Niveibacterium microcysteis: one gene and its partner. The protein of the gene in region 2 interacts with the protein of the main gene of each other region in a pairwise test. Links are inferred from orthologs where the notes say so. Each region holds a gene or a part of one and is shown on either strand. Other genes may lie near its edges. The genes, in order: JY500_RS00665 and kdsB.

The links.
Region 1: the proteins of kdsB (region 2) and JY500_RS00665 interact in binary tests that used the Escherichia coli proteins (3 or more experiments, as listed by UniProt). The link is inferred for Niveibacterium microcysteis from one-to-one orthologs.

What each region holds. Positions count from the first base shown.
Region 1 is NZ_CP071060.1:149,785-153,811, forward strand. The notes cover bases 1-2,975. They hold JY500_RS00665 (TetR/AcrR family transcriptional regulator), read right to left. Parts: upstream 1,798-2,975; coding sequence 1,204-1,797; downstream 1-1,203. Other genes in these bases: JY500_RS00660 (alkene reductase), read right to left, coding at 19-1,119; JY500_RS00670 (protein-disulfide reductase DsbD), read right to left, coding at 2,044-2,975. In the rest of the region: more of JY500_RS00670, read right to left, coding at 2,976-3,870; divalent-cation tolerance protein CutA, read right to left, coding at 3,882-4,027. UniProt on the Escherichia coli protein: Involved in response to both electrophiles and reactive chlorine species (RCS). Represses the transcription of the nemRA-gloA operon by binding to the NemR box.
Region 2 is NZ_CP071060.1:1,612,353-1,624,165, reverse strand. What follows is about bases 3,785-6,629. They hold kdsB (3-deoxy-manno-octulosonate cytidylyltransferase), read right to left. Parts: upstream 5,672-6,629; coding sequence 4,898-5,671; downstream 3,785-4,897. Other genes in these bases: lpxK (tetraacyldisaccharide 4'-kinase), read right to left, coding at 5,837-6,629; JY500_RS07425 (Trm112 family protein), read right to left, coding at 5,674-5,856; adk (adenylate kinase), read right to left, coding at 4,165-4,818; JY500_RS07440 (TVP38/TMEM64 family protein), read left to right, coding at 3,785-4,120. Outside these bases: JY500_RS07445 (non-ribosomal peptide synthetase), read left to right, coding at 1-3,413; more of JY500_RS07440, read left to right, coding at 3,422-3,784; more of lpxK, read right to left, coding at 6,630-6,847; JY500_RS07415 (ExbD/TolR family protein), read right to left, coding at 6,850-7,272; JY500_RS07410 (MotA/TolQ/ExbB proton channel family protein), read right to left, coding at 7,291-7,896; xseA (exodeoxyribonuclease VII large subunit), read left to right, coding at 8,197-9,594; JY500_RS07400 (superoxide dismutase), read left to right, coding at 9,629-10,216; JY500_RS07395 (GGDEF/EAL domain-containing response regulator), read left to right, coding at 10,394-11,813. UniProt on the Escherichia coli protein: Activates KDO (a required 8-carbon sugar) for incorporation into bacterial lipopolysaccharide in Gram-negative bacteria.

The DNA of each region.
Region 1 (4,027 bases), 1.5 Mb from region 2 along the record:
TTTTTCGTTTACAGCTGATCAGCTTGCGAGGCTGGGGTAGTCGGTATAACCCTTGTCCGCGCCGCCGTAGAAGGTCGATGCGTCCGGGGCGTTCAGCTCCGCGCCCTTGGCAAAGCGTGCCGGCAGATCCGGGTTGGCGATGAAGGGGCGGCCGAACGCGACCGCGTCACCCACGCCGCTGGCGATCAGCGCTTCGGCCTTCTCAAGCGTGTAGCCGCCGGCAAAGATCAGCGTTCCTTTGAAGCGCTGGCGCAGCGCGGCGCGGAAAGCGTCGGCCAACTGCGGACCGCCCGCCCAGTCCGGTTCCGCGATATGCACGTAGGCCAGCTTGCGGGCATCGAGTTGCTCGGTGAGGTAGAAGGCCATCGCCTCGGCTTCGGTGTCGGCGATGTCGTTGAAGGTGCCGAAAGGCGACAGGCGGATGCCCGTGCGCGCGGCGCCGATTTCGGCAACGATCGCATCGACCACTTCGAGCGTCAGGCGAGCGCGGTTCTCGACGCTTCCACCGTAGGCATCGGTACGCTGATTCGGGCCGGTGCTCTGGAATTGGTCCAGCAGGTAGCCGTTGGCACCGTGGATTTCGACGAAGTCGAAGCCGGTATCAATGGCGCGGCGCGCGGCAGCACGGAATGCGGCGACGATGCCCGCCAATTCCTCGACCTCGAGCGCACGCGGCAGATCGGTCTGCACCATGCCCATGCTGCCATCCGGGTGGACGACAAAGGTCTGCGCATTGGCCTGGATCGCCGAAGGGGCTACCGGCAGCTTGCCGTCCGGCTGAACATGGCGGTGCGAGATGCGGCCCACATGCCAGAGCTGCAGCGCGATATGGCCACCGGCCGCGTGAACCGCATCAGTCACCAGTTTCCAGCCAGCCTGCTGGGCGTCGGTATGCATGCCGGGGGTCCAGGCGTAGCCCTGGCCCTCGGGCATCACCTGCGTGGCTTCGGTGACGATCAGGCCGGCCGAGGCGCGTTGCGCGTAGTAGGTGGCGTTCAGTGCAGTCGGCACATTGCCGGGTTGGCTCGCGCGCTGGCGCGTCAGTGGTGCCATGAAGATGCGATTCGGCAGGCTCAGGTTTCCAACCTGAATCGGGTGCAGCAGCTTGTCAGCGTTCATGGTGATACTCCAGGTGGGGTGTTGTGATTAGACCGGTCGGCTAGAGTCAGGACGAAGTCGATCGGAAAACATGATTTCAATCGGTCAGTGCAGATCGGCGCCTAGCAGGTGCAGCGTGTGCGCCCAGGCGGCTTCAAACGGCGTGGCGTCGCGTTGTGCCTTGGTCAGCACGCTTGCGCCGATCCACAAGGTGTAGAGCGTGACAGCCAGACTTGCCGGGTCCGCGCCTGCCGGCAGCGAACCGTCTTGCGAGGCGGTCTGCAGGGCGCCCGCAATTCGCGCGGTGATGCGCCGCGTGCCGACTTCGAGTGCCTGGCGCATCGGCTCGGAGAGGTCGGCCACTTCGGCGGCCAGCTTTACCGCGAGGCATTGCTGCGCGCAGCCGCCGTCGCGCTGGCGGTCCATCCAGTCGGCGAAATAGCCGAGCACCCGCGCGCGTCCGGTGCCGGCGGCGCTGCCAAAACGCTCATCGAGGCTTTCGAGATAGCGCTCGAAGTAGCGCTCGAGCAAGGCCACCCCAAACGCTTCCTTGGAGGGGAACCAATGGTAGAAGGAGCCCTTGGGTACGCCAGCGGCGCTGAGAATCGGGCCAAGCCCCACGGCGGCGAAGCCCTTGCCGAGAATCAGGCTCTCGGCGGTCTGCAGGATGTGCTCGCGGGTGTCAGTGGTCCGGTTCATGGGGCGAATCGTACTAGACCGGTCGTCTACAATGCAAGCGTCGCAAGTGCCTGTGTCGGCTTGCTGAGCTGCGAAGAACTCCACACAAAAATGCCATGCGCATAGACAGGTGCCTCACCTTTAAGGCAGAATGCGCCCCGATCCCGTTGCATGGCTCCCTTGTGGCGGGATTTTCGGCTCCGGTGGTCCAAACCACGGATCCGAGGTTCGTGGTCGGTAGTCGTATCGGGTCGTGAGGCGGGGGCTTCACGACCCACTTTTTTGCGCGCTGCGTGCTGCGAGTGTCGCAAGAAAGCCATCCACGGGCTGAAAACCGACGACCCGGCTCGAATCGATTTCCTTCCCGGCAGCGTCGAAGAAGACGATGCCGGGCGGGCCGAACAGCCCGAAGCGCTTCAGCAGCGCTTGGTGCGCCTCGGTGTTGCCGGTGACGTCCGCCTTTAGCAGCAGCGTGTCTTTCAGGGCTGCTGCGACGCGCGGATCGCTGAAGGTGAAGCGCTCCATCTCCTTGCAGCTGACGCACCAGTCCGCGTAAAAGTCGAGCATTACCGGCCGCCCTTCGGCGAGCCGGGCATCAAGCTCTGCAACACTGGCTACTGGCTGGAACGGCAGTTTCGTATTGGCCTCGGCGGCCGTTGCACCGCGCAGGAAGCCGAGTGGCTGCAGTGGATCACGGCTGCCACCCAAAGCGCCGATCAGCAGCGCACTGCCGACGATCAGCAACAGTACCCCGACCCCCTTCCAGAAGCGCCGCGCGCCCTTTGCCTGCGGTGGCAGTGGGTCCAGCGCATGCAGGAATACGGCGCACACGATCGCAAGCGCGGCCCACGCCAGCATCACGACAACCTGCGGCAGTACCGGCGTGACCAGCCACAGCGCGAGCGCGAGCAGGATCACGCCAAAGCTGCGCTTGACGGACTCCATCCAAGGGCCGGCGTGCGGCAGCAGGCCGCGCGTGGCAACGGCCACCAGAATCAGCGGGGCGCCCATGCCCAGCGCCATCACGAACAGCGCCACGCCGCCGAGCAGCGCGTCACCGGTCTTGGCGATGTAGAGCAAGGCGCCGGCGAGTGGCGCCGCGACGCAGGGGCCGACGATCAGGGCCGACAACACGCCCATCACCGCCACGCCCAGCACTGAGCCGCCGCGCTGATGGTTGGCGCGGTCGGAAAGGCGACTCTGCAATGCCGAGGGAAGTTGCAGTTCGTAGAAGCCGAACATCGCGAATGCAAGGACGACGAAGATCGCCGCAAAGCCGCCGAGCACCCAGGCATTCTGCAATGCCGCCGACAGCAGCGTGCCGGAAAGACCCGCCGCTACACCCGCCACCGCGTAGGTCAGCGCCATGCCCAGCACGTAGACGCCTGCCAGGGCGGTTGAGCGCGCACGGGTCACGTGTGCGCCCTGGCCTACGATGATGCCGGAGAGGATCGGCAGCATTGGCAGCATGCAAGGCGTGAAGGCAAGCAGCAGACCGGCACCGAAGAAGCTCAGCAGGATCAATGAGAGCTTGCCGGTGCTCAACAGCCCAGCAAGACGCCCGCTCTCGTCCGCGGTGACCGGCACTGTCGCCGCGATCGCGGGCGCGGTGGCAGCCGGGGCGGGTTCGTCACGAGCACCGAGCTTGCCAAGCGCGCGCGACAGCAAGCCGCCACCTTCGGCGCCGCCGAGCGTCACCAATGTCGTTTGCGGTGGGTAGCAAACCCCCACGTCTGCACAGCCTTGGTATGTAACGCTCAGCTGTTGTCCGTTGCCGAGCGCTCCGGACGCAACGGGCACCGAGACTGCGAGGTCGCCGCGGAAAATCTCCACTTCACCGAAGAACTCGTCCTGCTTTCGCTCGCCGGCAGGGTAGCTGGCGGGTGCGAGCGTCAAGGTAGCGTCCTTGGGCTCGAATGCGAACCGATGCTTGTAGAGGTAGTAACCCTTCTCGATCGCAAAATGCAGCGAAATCGTCTTCGAGTCCTTGGCTTCGGCCGTGACGCCGAACGCCTTCTCGGGTTCCAGCAATTCCGGCGCCGCAAGGGCGCTTGTTGTGAGGCAGCAAAGCAACAGCGAGATCAGGAACTTCATCGGTCGTGTTTCTAGAGCCCGTCGGGCAATTGTTCGTCAGGTTCGGTCATCGCGACCACCCATTGCAGGTAGGCCGCGGCGCCGCGATTTGCTTCAACTGCGAGAATCTCTGGCACCTCATAGGGGTGCTCGGCTAGCAACGTTGCTTCGAGCGCCG
Region 2 (11,813 bases):
ATCTGGTCATGGACGGCTGGGGTACCACGCAGATCATGGCGCGCTGGGCGGCCCACTATGCCGCGCTCGTCGCCGGCGACGCACAGCCAGCGGCGGAAGACGGCGACTACCGCTGCTTCATCGATGAATCACTTGCCTATCGCGCATCGCAAGACTTCGCCGACGACGGCGCCTTCTGGGCGGGGCAACTGCCGAGCTTGCCGCCGCCGCTGTTTGAACGCCACAGCGCCGCCCGCGCCGACCATCACACTCGCCTGCCGGCCGCCACACTCAGCCGGTTGCCGCTGCCGCGCACCGACTATCAGCAGATCGTCGCGGCCGCCAACGCACCGGGCCAGAGCGCTTTCTGCGTCTTCCTCGCCGCGCTTGCGCTCTATTTTTGCCGCGTGCGCGGACTGAGCGAAATCGTCGTCGGCGTCCCCAGCCTCAACCGCAACGGCAAGCGCCACAAACGCACGCCCGGCATGTTCGTCGGCGTACTGCCATTGCGGATCAGCGTGACGCCCGAGGATACGGTGGCGAGCCTGATCGCCGGCATCAGCCGCACGCTGCGTAGCGCGCTACGCCATGCGCGCTACCCGTTAAGCGAAGTCGCTCGCCAGCTGCAGGCCATCCGCAGCCATCGCGACAGCGTGTTCGACGTGCTGCTTTCCTTCGAACGGCAGGACTACTCGGTGCGCTTCGGCGAAGCCTCTGCCGTGGATTCCTGGCAGCTCTTCTCCGGCGTGGCTCGCTACCCGCTCGGGCTCACCGTATGCGAATTCGACGACAGCGGTGATCTGGAATTGGTACTTGAAGGCAGCTCCGCCTGTTTCGCGGAGGGCGAACTTGCGCTGCTCGGCCGCCGCATCCGCCATGTGATGTGCGAGATCGCCCGTCAGACCAGCCTGCCGGTGGCGGCGATAGACATCCTGCCGCCCAACGAACGTGCCGCGGTGCTCGATGGCGTGCACCGCGGGCTGCTGGAAACGGTGTCCCCTGCAAGCTTCATCGCGCAGTTCGAAACCCAGGCGCGCCAAGCGCCCGACGCACGGGCACTGGTTTGGGATGGCGGCAGCCTCAGCTACGGCCAGCTCAACCTCCACGCCCAAGCGCTGGCCACCCGGCTACGCGGCGCCGGTGCCGCACGCAATTTGATCGTTGCAGTCTGCATGCGGCGTTCGGCCGACATGGTCGTGGCGCTATTGGCCATCGCCAAGGCCGGCGCGGCCTTCCTTCCGCTCGATGTCGACGCGCCGGACGCGCGCCTGGCAGTTGTGCTGCAGGAGAGCCAAGCGGTGGCGGTGCTGGTTGATCCGGCGGAGCGCCCGCGGATCGCCGCGCTGCATCCGCAGCCAATCGCGCTTGGGCCGCTGCCCAGTTCGCCGGGCAACAATGTCGCACCCACGTGGCCTGCGCCCGCGCAAGACGATCTCGCCTACGTACTCTTTACCTCGGGCTCAACCGGCCGGCCCAAGGGCGTCATGATCGAGCACGGCGCCCTCGCACGGCGAATCGCATGGCTCGCTCGCGAATGGGCGATTGGCCCGACTGATCGCTCAGCGCAGGCGACTCAGATCACCTTTGACCCAGCCCTCATCGAGCTGATACTGCCCCTTGCCTGCGGCGCCAGCGTTGCACTGCCGCCACCGGGCCGTTTGGCACCGGAGGCGGTGGCGGAATTCTCGGCACGCCACGGCGTTACGTTCACGAGCTTCGTGCCATCCACGCTGCGGCGCTTCGTCGATGCCGCCGGCGGGCTGCCGCGCCTGCAATTGCGTTTTGCGTGTTGCGGTGGCGACGTTCTGCCGCCAGCACTGGCACAACGTTTCCGCGAGACCTGCGGCGCACGGCTCTACAACGTCTACGGCCCCACGGAAGCCTGCATCTTCGCGACGGCCTGGCCCTGCAGCGCGTCGGACGGCGACGGCGCACTGCCTGTCGGACACCCGGTCGACGACACACGCATTTACGTGCTGGACGATGCGGGACGCCCTGCGCCCTTCGGCTGCCAGGGCGACATCTGGATTGGCGGCAACACGATCGCTCGCGGCTACCTCAACCGGCCGGATCTGGACGCTGATGCTTTTGCAGCCGACCCATTCCGCACCACCGGACGCATGTATCGCACCGGCGACCGCGGCTGGCTCACGACGGATGGCACGCTGCACTTCGCCGGCCGCAGCGACCGCCAGATCAAACTGCGCGGCTATCGCATCGAACCAGCCGAAATCGAAGCCGCGCTGCTCGCGGTAGGCGGCGTGAATCAAGCGGCCGTACGCCTTGTCGACGCGGATCACAAGCCGCGCCTGCATGCCTGGGTCGCAGCCGACGGGCAGGACACAGCTGCACTCAACCGCCATCTGCGCAGCCACCTGCCCGACTACATGCTGCCAGCCGGCATCACGATCCTCGCCACCCTTCCGCTCAACAGCACCGGCAAGGTCGATTACGCCGCGCTACCGGAACCGGCCAGCCCGAACCACGGCGACACCATCCGCCAGCCGCGCACAGTGCTGGAGCGCGATCTGCTCCGGCTGTGGGAGGCCGGGTTGAAGATGCACGGGATCGGGATCGATGACGACTTCTTCGAACTCGGCGGCGACTCGCTTGCGGCGGTCGACATCCTGGCCGGCGTTCAACGCCTGACGGGCAAGTCTGCCTCGCTGCTGATGCTGACTGAAAACCCCAGCGTCGCGCTGCTCGCCGAGGCGCTGCAGGATGAGGCAGGCCCGACGCGCCTGATGCTGCCGCTCGGCCAGCAGAGTGGCCGCATCACCCTGTATGTCGCCGCGTCGGGGCATGGCGACCTGATGCGCATGCAAGCGCTGGCACGAGCGCTGGGCCCGGAGATCAACCTGTTCATGCTGCAGCCGCCCACCTCCGGCAAACTCGCCGACATGGCCGACCTCGCAGCGCAGTACGCAGACAAGATCGCCCAGCATGCGCGTCAGCCGGTGATGCTGGCGGGTTTCTCGGTTGGCGGCATTGCTGCGCTGGAAACCGCGCGTACGCTGCAGGCGCGCGGCGTGACGGTACGCGGGCTGGTGCTAATCGACACCGTCTATCCGGGCCCGCTGCTGCGTCGCCCGCGCTTCTGGCGGCTGCTCGCGTGGCTGACGCGCAGCCTGTACGTGCAGGAACTCAGCATGAACGGCCGACGCCTCGGCGCAATGTTCGCCGACACCGGCCTGGTGGCCCAGGTCATGGCCCTCCACGACTACCGGCCGCAGGCCTTTGCGGGCCGCAGCTGCCTGATCAAATCGTCTGGTCTGGCGAACTGGGATCGTTGGCTGTTCCGACCCTGGCTGCGTCTCGGCCAAGGCGCGTTGGCAACGCGCGAGATCGCCGGGCTGCACGGCTCGGTTTTCGAAGTCGGCCATGTGGAAGCCCTCGCCGCCGCGCTACGCGCCGAACTTGGCGAACCCGATTGAGCGCACCGATGCACGACGGCCCCACCGAGGCACACCACGCGCGTTTGCGCCATCGCCGCCGCGGCTTCTTTCTGGCAATCGCGGCGGTCATCGGGCTAGCGCTGGCATGGCAACTCACGCCACTGCGCGACACGCTGGACCTCAATCGCATGGTGGCCGGTCTTCGCCAGCTCGGTCAGCAACTTGGCCCGGCCGCAGCCGTCGGCAGCTTCGCGCTGGCTTGCGTGATCGCTGTGCCGCTGTCGATTCTGATGCTCGTTTGCGCGCTGGCGTTCGGGCCGACGCTCGGCATCGTGTATGGCATCTGCGGTGCGAGCCTCGGCGCCGCGCTGAGCTTCCTGTTCGGTCGCTGGCTCGGGCAGGAGGCGATCAGCCGCGTGGCCGGCCCGCGCGTGCGCTACATCAGCCAGCGCTTGGGGCATCGCGGCGTGCTCAGCTCAATCGCGCTGCGGCTGGTGCCCGTGGCGCCCTTTGCGTTGGTGAACATGGTGGCCGGAGCAAGCACGATCCGCCTGCGCGACTTCCTCTTCGGCAGCGCGATCGGCATGTTGCCGCTGGTATTGGTGAGTGCTGTGTTCGCCGAGCAGATCGTGAACGCCGCAACACGACCCGGTTGGCTGACGCTGCTGTTTGTCGGGATCACGCTGGCGCTGGTGGTGGGTGGCAGCGCGGTGTTGCGCCGGTGGTGGCGCGAGGCGGAAGACTGAGATGAGAACGGCGCGACCCTTGCCGGGTCGCGCCGGATTGCCAATCAGGCCAATGCTTCAAGTGCGCGCGTGGTGATCGCGTCCACACTGCCCTGGCCAGAGATCATGCGGTACTTCGGCGCCTTGGCATCCCCCGTCGCCGCCCAGTCGCTGTAGTACTTCACCAGCGGCGCGGTCTGCGAGTGGTAGACCTCGAGGCGCTTCTTGACGGTTTCCTCGCGGTCGTCGTCGCGCTGCACCAGCGGTTCGCCGGTCACGTCGTCCTTGCCTTCCACCTTGGGCGGGTTGAACACCACATGGTAGGTACGGCCCGAGGCAAGGTGAGCACGGCGCCCGCTCATGCGGGTGACGATCTCGGAATCTGGCACATCGATCTGCAGCACGAAGTCGAGCGCCACGCCCGAGCTCTTGAGCGCTTCGGCCTGCGGAATCGTGCGCGGGAAGCCGTCGAACAGGTAGCCCTTGGCGCAGTCCGGCTGGGCGAGACGTTCCTTGACGAGGCCGATGATCAGATCATCCGATACCAGCTGACCGGCATCCATCACCTGCTTGGCGGCAAGGCCCAGCGGCGTGCCTTCCTTGATCGCGGCGCGCAGCATGTCGCCGGTCGAGATCTGCGGGATGCCATATTTTTCGGTGATGAACTTGGCTTGGGTACCCTTGCCCGCACCCGGCGGGCCCAACAGAATCAGACGCATCTCCCCTTCTCCTGATATGTGTGGCGGCAATCACCAGTATCGGCTGCCGCGCTTACCCTGAACTTACCGCCCCGGCCAACTAACCGGCGGCAGATTCGAAATGGGCCCGCACGCGGGCCAGGTCTTCGGGCGTGTCCACGCCGGCCGGCGGCGCCGACGCAAGCGTGATCACGCGGATCCGGTAGCCATGCCACAGCGCACGCAACTGCTCGAGCATCTCGATCGATTCGAGCGGCGACGGCGCCAAAGCGGCGTAGCGGCGCAGAAAGGACACCCGATAGGCGTAGAGCCCGACGTGGCGCAGCGCGCCGAGTTCGACCGGCAAGACACTGCGGTCGCGGGCAAAGGCATCGCGTGCCCACGGGATCGGTGCCCGCGAAAAGCTCATCGCATTGCCGGCCGCATCGCACACCACTTTGACCACCGCCGGGTTGAAGAACTCTTCGGCATCATGGATCGGGTGCGCGGCGGTCGCGATCGCGGCATCCGGATCGTCAGCCAATGCCTGCGCCACCGCTGCAACGACGGCCGGGTCAATCAGCGGCTCGTCGCCCTGCACGTTGACGACGATCGTCTCGTCCGGCCAGCCGAGCGTCTCGACCACTTCTGCCAGACGGTCGGTGCCACTCGGATGCTCGGGCCGTGTCATCAGCACCTTGCCGCCGCAAGCACGCACCGCCGACTCCACATCGGCGTGATCGGTCGCCACCCAGACCGACTCGGCACCAGAGGCCTGTGCACGCTCCATCACGCGCACCACCATCGGCTTGCCGGCGATGTCGGCCAGCGGCTTGCCCGGCAAACGAGTTGACGCGTAGCGCGCCGGCACCACGGCCTGGAAAGGCGCTGCCATGTTCAGGCGCTCGCCTCGTCGTCGCCCAAGGCGCGGGCCTCGTCTTCAAGCATCACCGGGATGCCGTCGCGCACCGGGTAAGCAACCCGGCAGGGCTTGCAGACCAGTTCGTTGGCCGCCTTGCGGAACTCGAGCGGCCCCTTGCACAGCGGGCAGACCAGGATTTCAAGCAGTTTTGCATCCATTCAAACGCTCCAGTACGCGCTCCAGCGCCCCTTCCCTGATGTCGGCATCCACCGGCAGCACCCAGGTTTCGCGTGGCGCAAAAGCTTGCAATTTTATCGCATCCTTCTCGGTCACCACGAGCGCATCGGCGTCGCGCAGCGCAACGTCATCTGCCGTGAACGGGTGGTGATCGGCGAAGGCCTCTTCAGCCACCGGGTGGAGGCCGAAATCGTGCAGGGTCGAAAAGAAACGCTCGGGCCGGCCGATGCCGGCCAGCGCGCGCAGCTTCAATCCGGAAAATTCGCCCGGCGAACGCCGTTGGCGCGGGTCCGCCAGTCGGTAGAAGGCCGTCGGCCACAGGCGCATCGAATACACCGGTGCCGGAGGGCACTTGGCCCGCACCGCCGGTGGCATATCGCCGTGCGCCAAAACCAGGTGAGCCTGCGCCAAACGCTTCACCGGCTCGCGCAATGGCCCCGCCGGCAGCATCAGGCGGTTGCCCATCTGGTGCGCATCAACCACGACGATCTCGACGTCGCGCTTCAGACGGTAGTGCTGCAGACCGTCGTCCGTCACAATCACATCGACTTCCGGGTGCGCTTCGCGCAAGGCCCGCGCGGCGGCAACCCGGTCGCGCCCGATCCAAACCGGGCAGCGCGAGCGCCGCGCCAGCAGCACCGGCTCATCGCCGCAGACTGCGGGATCGCTGTCGGGCTCGACGCCTTGCACGCCTTCGGCGCTGCCACCATAGCCCCGGCTCACGACAGCTGGCCGAAAACCCGCTGCGCGCAAGTGCTCGACGAGCCAGATCACGACCGGCGTCTTGCCACTGCCGCCCACCGCGATGTTGCCGACAACCACGACCGGCACACCGACCGCATAGCTGCGCAGCCAGCCGAGGCGGAACATCGCGCACCGACACGCAACGACAGCACGGAACAGGAGCGAGAGCGGAAAGAGAAACGCCGCGGGGACGCCGCGGCGTTTCCAGAAGCCTGGAGCAGAACGCACGGTCAGTTCTGGCTGGCCTGCGTGGCGAAGGTGATCTGCGGCAGATCGGCAGCCTGCGCGGCCTGCATCACGTCGATCACCGCCTGATGCGGTGTCTTGGCATCGGCGTTGATGATCACGACCGGCTCCTTCTCGCTCTGCGGACGCGCACGACGCAAGGCATCGGCGATCGCGGCAGGCTCACGGCTGCTGACGGGCACACGATTGACGATCACATCCCCTACCGCCGTGACGATCACGTCGATCTCGTTCGGCACGCTCTTGGCGGCCGGCGCAGCGGCGGTCGGCAGGTTGATCTCGAGCCCCGAAAACTTCGAGTAGGTCGTCGTGAGCATCAGGAAGATGATGATCACGAGCATCACGTCGATCAGCGGGATCAGATTGATCTCGACGTCCTCAGTACGACGTCCGCGGCGAAAGTTCATCTGGAGACTCCGGGCCGCTCAGCGGCGCTCGCCGTGCAGCACTTCCACCAGCTTGATCGCCTGCTGTTCCATCTCGACGACAAAATCGTCGACCTGGGCGCGGAAGTGGCGATAGGCGATCAGCGACGGAATCGCGATGATCAGGCCGAAACCGGTGTTGTAGAGCGCCACCGAGATACCGTGCGCCAGTTGCTGCGGGTTGGTACCACCCGGCGACGTGGAGCCGAAGATCTCGATCATGCCGATCACGGTACCGAACAGGCCCATCAGCGGCGTGACGGTGGAAATCGTGCCCAGGGTCGTGAGGAAACGGCCCAGCTCATGCGCCACGGCACCGCCGGCCTCTTCGATCGACTCCTTCATCACGTCGCGCGAAGCCTTGGCGTTCTTGAGCCCGGCGGCAAGCACGCGGCCCAGCGGCGAGTGGTTCGCCACCCGCAACACCAGCTCATCGGTGATGCCGCCCTGACGGAGATCGCCAATGATCTTGTCGACCAGCCCGACAGGGACAATTTTGCTGCGACGCAGCGCGACGACCCGTTCAAGGATCAAAGCAAGGGCGATGACGGACGCCACGATCAGGAAGTAGATCGGCCAACCGGCAGCCTGAATGATCGCCAACACGTGTGCAGCTCCTTTAGATGCGGGGGATATCGCGAAGCATGGGACTTTAGCGCGGCGGCATGGCGACCGGCAAGCCGGACGACAGTGCACACAATCCACAGATTCTGTGGATAAGTCGGTGGATTGCCGTCGTGACAGCGCGCTAAGTCACCGTCCCACAAGGGATTTTTCTGCTCCGATGCAAAATGAAGCTATGATGAAAGATCATATTTTTCAGTAACTTACAAGCCCTGATTGCCGATTCGTCGATCTGCCGCACGAATTGCCCTGCAAGCAGCGCGGGATGTGGATTCCGCTAGAATGGAGCCAATGTTTACGCGCCCTGACGCCCCATTTCGCCCCGCAGACGAAGCCCTGGCCGTGTCGGAATTTGTCCGACACGCGCGGCGCGTGCTTGAGGGCGCATTTCCGCTCGGCTGGATCAGCGGCGAAGTGGCCAACCTCACCCGAGCGGCATCGGGGCACCTCTACTTCACGTTACGGGACAGTGCAGCACAGGTGCGCTGCGTGATGTATCGATCGCGCGCCCAGTTGCTGCCGTTCCGCCTTGAGGAAGGCCTCCAGGTCGACGTACGCGCGCTCACCACGCTCTACGAACCGCGCGGCGAGTTTCAATTGCAGGTGGAAGGCATACGTCAGGCGGGGCGCGGTGGCCTTTTCGAGGCTTTTCTGCGGCTCAAGGAGCGTTTGGCCGCCGAGGGCCTGTTCGACGAAGCGCGCAAGCGCCCCCTGCCGCCAATGCCGCGCGGGATCGGCATCGTCACGTCGACTGCCGGCGCGGCCCTGCACGATGTGCTGGTCGCGCTTGAGCGCCGCGCACCACATCTGCCGGTAGTGATCTATCCCAGCCCAGTTCAGGGTGCCGACGCGGGCGGGCGCCTTGCCGCCGCAGTTGCCGAAGCAGGCGCCCGCGCGTCGGCCGACGGTATCGACGTTTTGCTGGTATGCCGTGGCGGTGGCAGCCTTGAAGACTTGTGGGCCTTCAACGACGAGCAACTGGTGCGCGCAATCGTACGCAGCCCGATTCCGGTGATTTGCGGCGTCGGCCACGAAACAGACTTTACGCTCGCCGACTTTGCGGCCGACCTTCGCGCGGCAACACCGACGGCGGCCGCTGAACTGGCCAGCGCCGGGCTGATGCTGGCGGCACAGCGGCTGAGCCGCCATCGCGATGCGCTGCGACGGCTCGCCCTGCGCAGGGTCGAAAGCGCCTATGAAACCCTCGACCGCGCCCGCCTGAGACTGCGCCATCCTCGCGAACGGTTGGCGCGACAACGGGATCGCGTCGCAGCCCTCGCGCCTCGGCTTGACCGCGCCGCGGCACTGCGGATCGAAAGGCTTCGCGCGCGCTGTGGCTTGCTCGGGCAACGGCTCGGCCATGCACTGCCGGACCCCGCAGCCAAGCGAATCGTCGTCGAGCGACTTGGGCAAGCACTTTCCGCCAGCTTTGACCGCCGGCTGACAGGTAGCCAACGCCAGCTCGACGCGCTGCGCGCCCAATTGGGTCAGCTCAACCCCGATGCCGTGCTGGCGCGCGGCTACGCAATCGTGCGCGACGAGCAAGGCCGGGTCGTGCGTGACGCCGCCGGGCTGATGCCGGGCGATCTGATCGATGTGCAAACGCGCGACGCGCAAATTGCAGCACGGATCGAGACCCTTTCCGCGAAAGGGTCGAAACCCGGGCCCCAGCACGACTAGAATTCGACTTCCAACCCACAGGAGCACACAAAAAATGGAACATACGCTGCCCGCTCTGCCCTACGCGAAAGACGCACTGGTCCCGCACATCTCGGTCGAGACCTTTGACTATCACTACGCCAAGCACCACCAGGCCTATGTGACCAACCTGAACAACCTGATCAAGGGCACCGAATTCGAAGCCCTCGACCTGGAAGCCATCGTGAAGAAGGCGCCGGCTGGTGGCGTCTACAACAACGCCGCGCAGGTGTGGAACCACACCTTCTTCTGGAATTCGATGAAGCCGAACGGCGGCGGCGCCCCGAGCGGCAAGCTCGCCGAAGCGATCAATGCCAAGTTCGGCAGCTTCGACGCTTTCAAGGAAGCCTTCACCAAGAGCGCAGTCGGCAACTTCGGTTCCGGCTGGACCTGGCTGGTGAAGAAGGCTGACGGCTCGGTCGACATCGTGAACATGGGCCCGGCAGGCACGCCGCTGACCACGGGCGACACCGCGCTGCTGACGATCGACGTGTGGGAGCACGCCTACTACATCGACTACCGCAACGCACGCCCGAAGTTCGTTGAGGTGTTCCTCAACAACCTCGCAAACTGGGACTTCGCCGCCGCCAACTTCGGCGCCTGACCCCGGTAACAACGCCGGGCCTGCGGGCCCGGCGCGCCCTCAACCCGGGCCCAACAGCGTCGCACGCGCAAGGCAGGTAGTATTGCGCGTCTGGCAACAACCCCCTTCACGGCAGATTCCCCTACAGTCCGGGAACGAAATGCCGTAATCGCGAGAATCGGGGGCGCGACGTCGGCCATGCCTGTGGCCGGAACGACACGGGAGATCAAGGTGAGCGAGGCGCAGAACCAGCCGGACGACGAACTGGAGTTCATAGACGACGAGCCGGAAGCCGGAAGCGCGACGGGCCACGAGAGCCTGCGCAAGTCCTGGCGGGTGCTGATCGTCGACGATGATCCGGATGTCCACAGCACGACCGTCCTTGCCCTGCGCAACACGCAGATCCTGCATCGACCGCTGCACTTCCTGCACACCTACTCGGCAAGCCAGACCCGCGAGCTGTTGCAGCACGAGCACGACATTGCGGTGATCTTGCTCGACGTGGTGATGGAGAACGAAGACGCCGGCCTGCGTCTCGTGAAAACCATCCGTGAAGACCACGGCATGAACGAAACGCGGATCATCCTGCGCACCGGGCAGCCCGGATATGCGCCAGAGATCGACGCGATCCGCGACTACGACATCAACGACTACAAGACCAAGTCCGAACTCACCCGCAACAAGCTCTACACGACGCTGACGGCCGCGATCCGCTCCTACGAGCAGATCCGCACCATCAACGCAAGCCGGCGTGGCCTCGACATGATCGTGCAGGCTAGCGCCGAACTGATGGCGCTGCACGGCGTGCGCAACTTTGCCGCTGGCGTGATCACGCAGATCGCCGCGTTGCTGGGCTTGGCGCCCGAAGGCTTGGTGTGTGCGCAGGAAAGCAGTACCAGTGTCGACGCCGGCAGCGACGAAGTCACGGTGATCGCCGCGGCAGGCCGCTATGCGGACCTGATCAACCGGCCGCTCGATGCAATCAACGACCCGGAAATCCGTGCCGCGCTGACGCGCTGCCTGCATGATCAGCGCAACCTCTACGATGGTCCGGGCACGACGCTGTTCTTTCAGGGCAATGCGCACCGCGATGTGGCGGCTTACCTGGATACGCGCGAAACGCTGGACGACATCGACCGTCGGCTGCTTGAAGTCTTCTGTACCAACATCGCTGTCGGCTTCGACAATGCGGCGCTGTTCTCGCGGCTGCACAGCTTTGCGTACTACGACCAGCTCTCGCGGCTGCCGAACCGGATCCACTTCATCACGCAGATCGACCGGCGCCTCGCCACGCACGACCATGCAGACCAGATCCTGGCGCTGGTGGACCTCGATCACTTCGCCGAAACCAACGACGCGCTCGGTCACCGCTTCGGCGACCAGTTGCTGCAGGAAGTTGCTGCGCGACTCAAGCAGGCGGTCGGCGATCAGGTGGTGGTGGCACGTGTTTCGGGCGACACGTTCGGCCTCCTCGGGCCAACCTCGCAGCTCTCGCCCAGCTACATCATGGGGCTGTTCAACGACCCCTTCGTGATCGACGGGCAAGAGCTCATGGTATCGATCACCTGTGGCGTGCTGAGCCTCTCCGACGCGGGCTCAAGCGGTGGTGAGGCGCTGA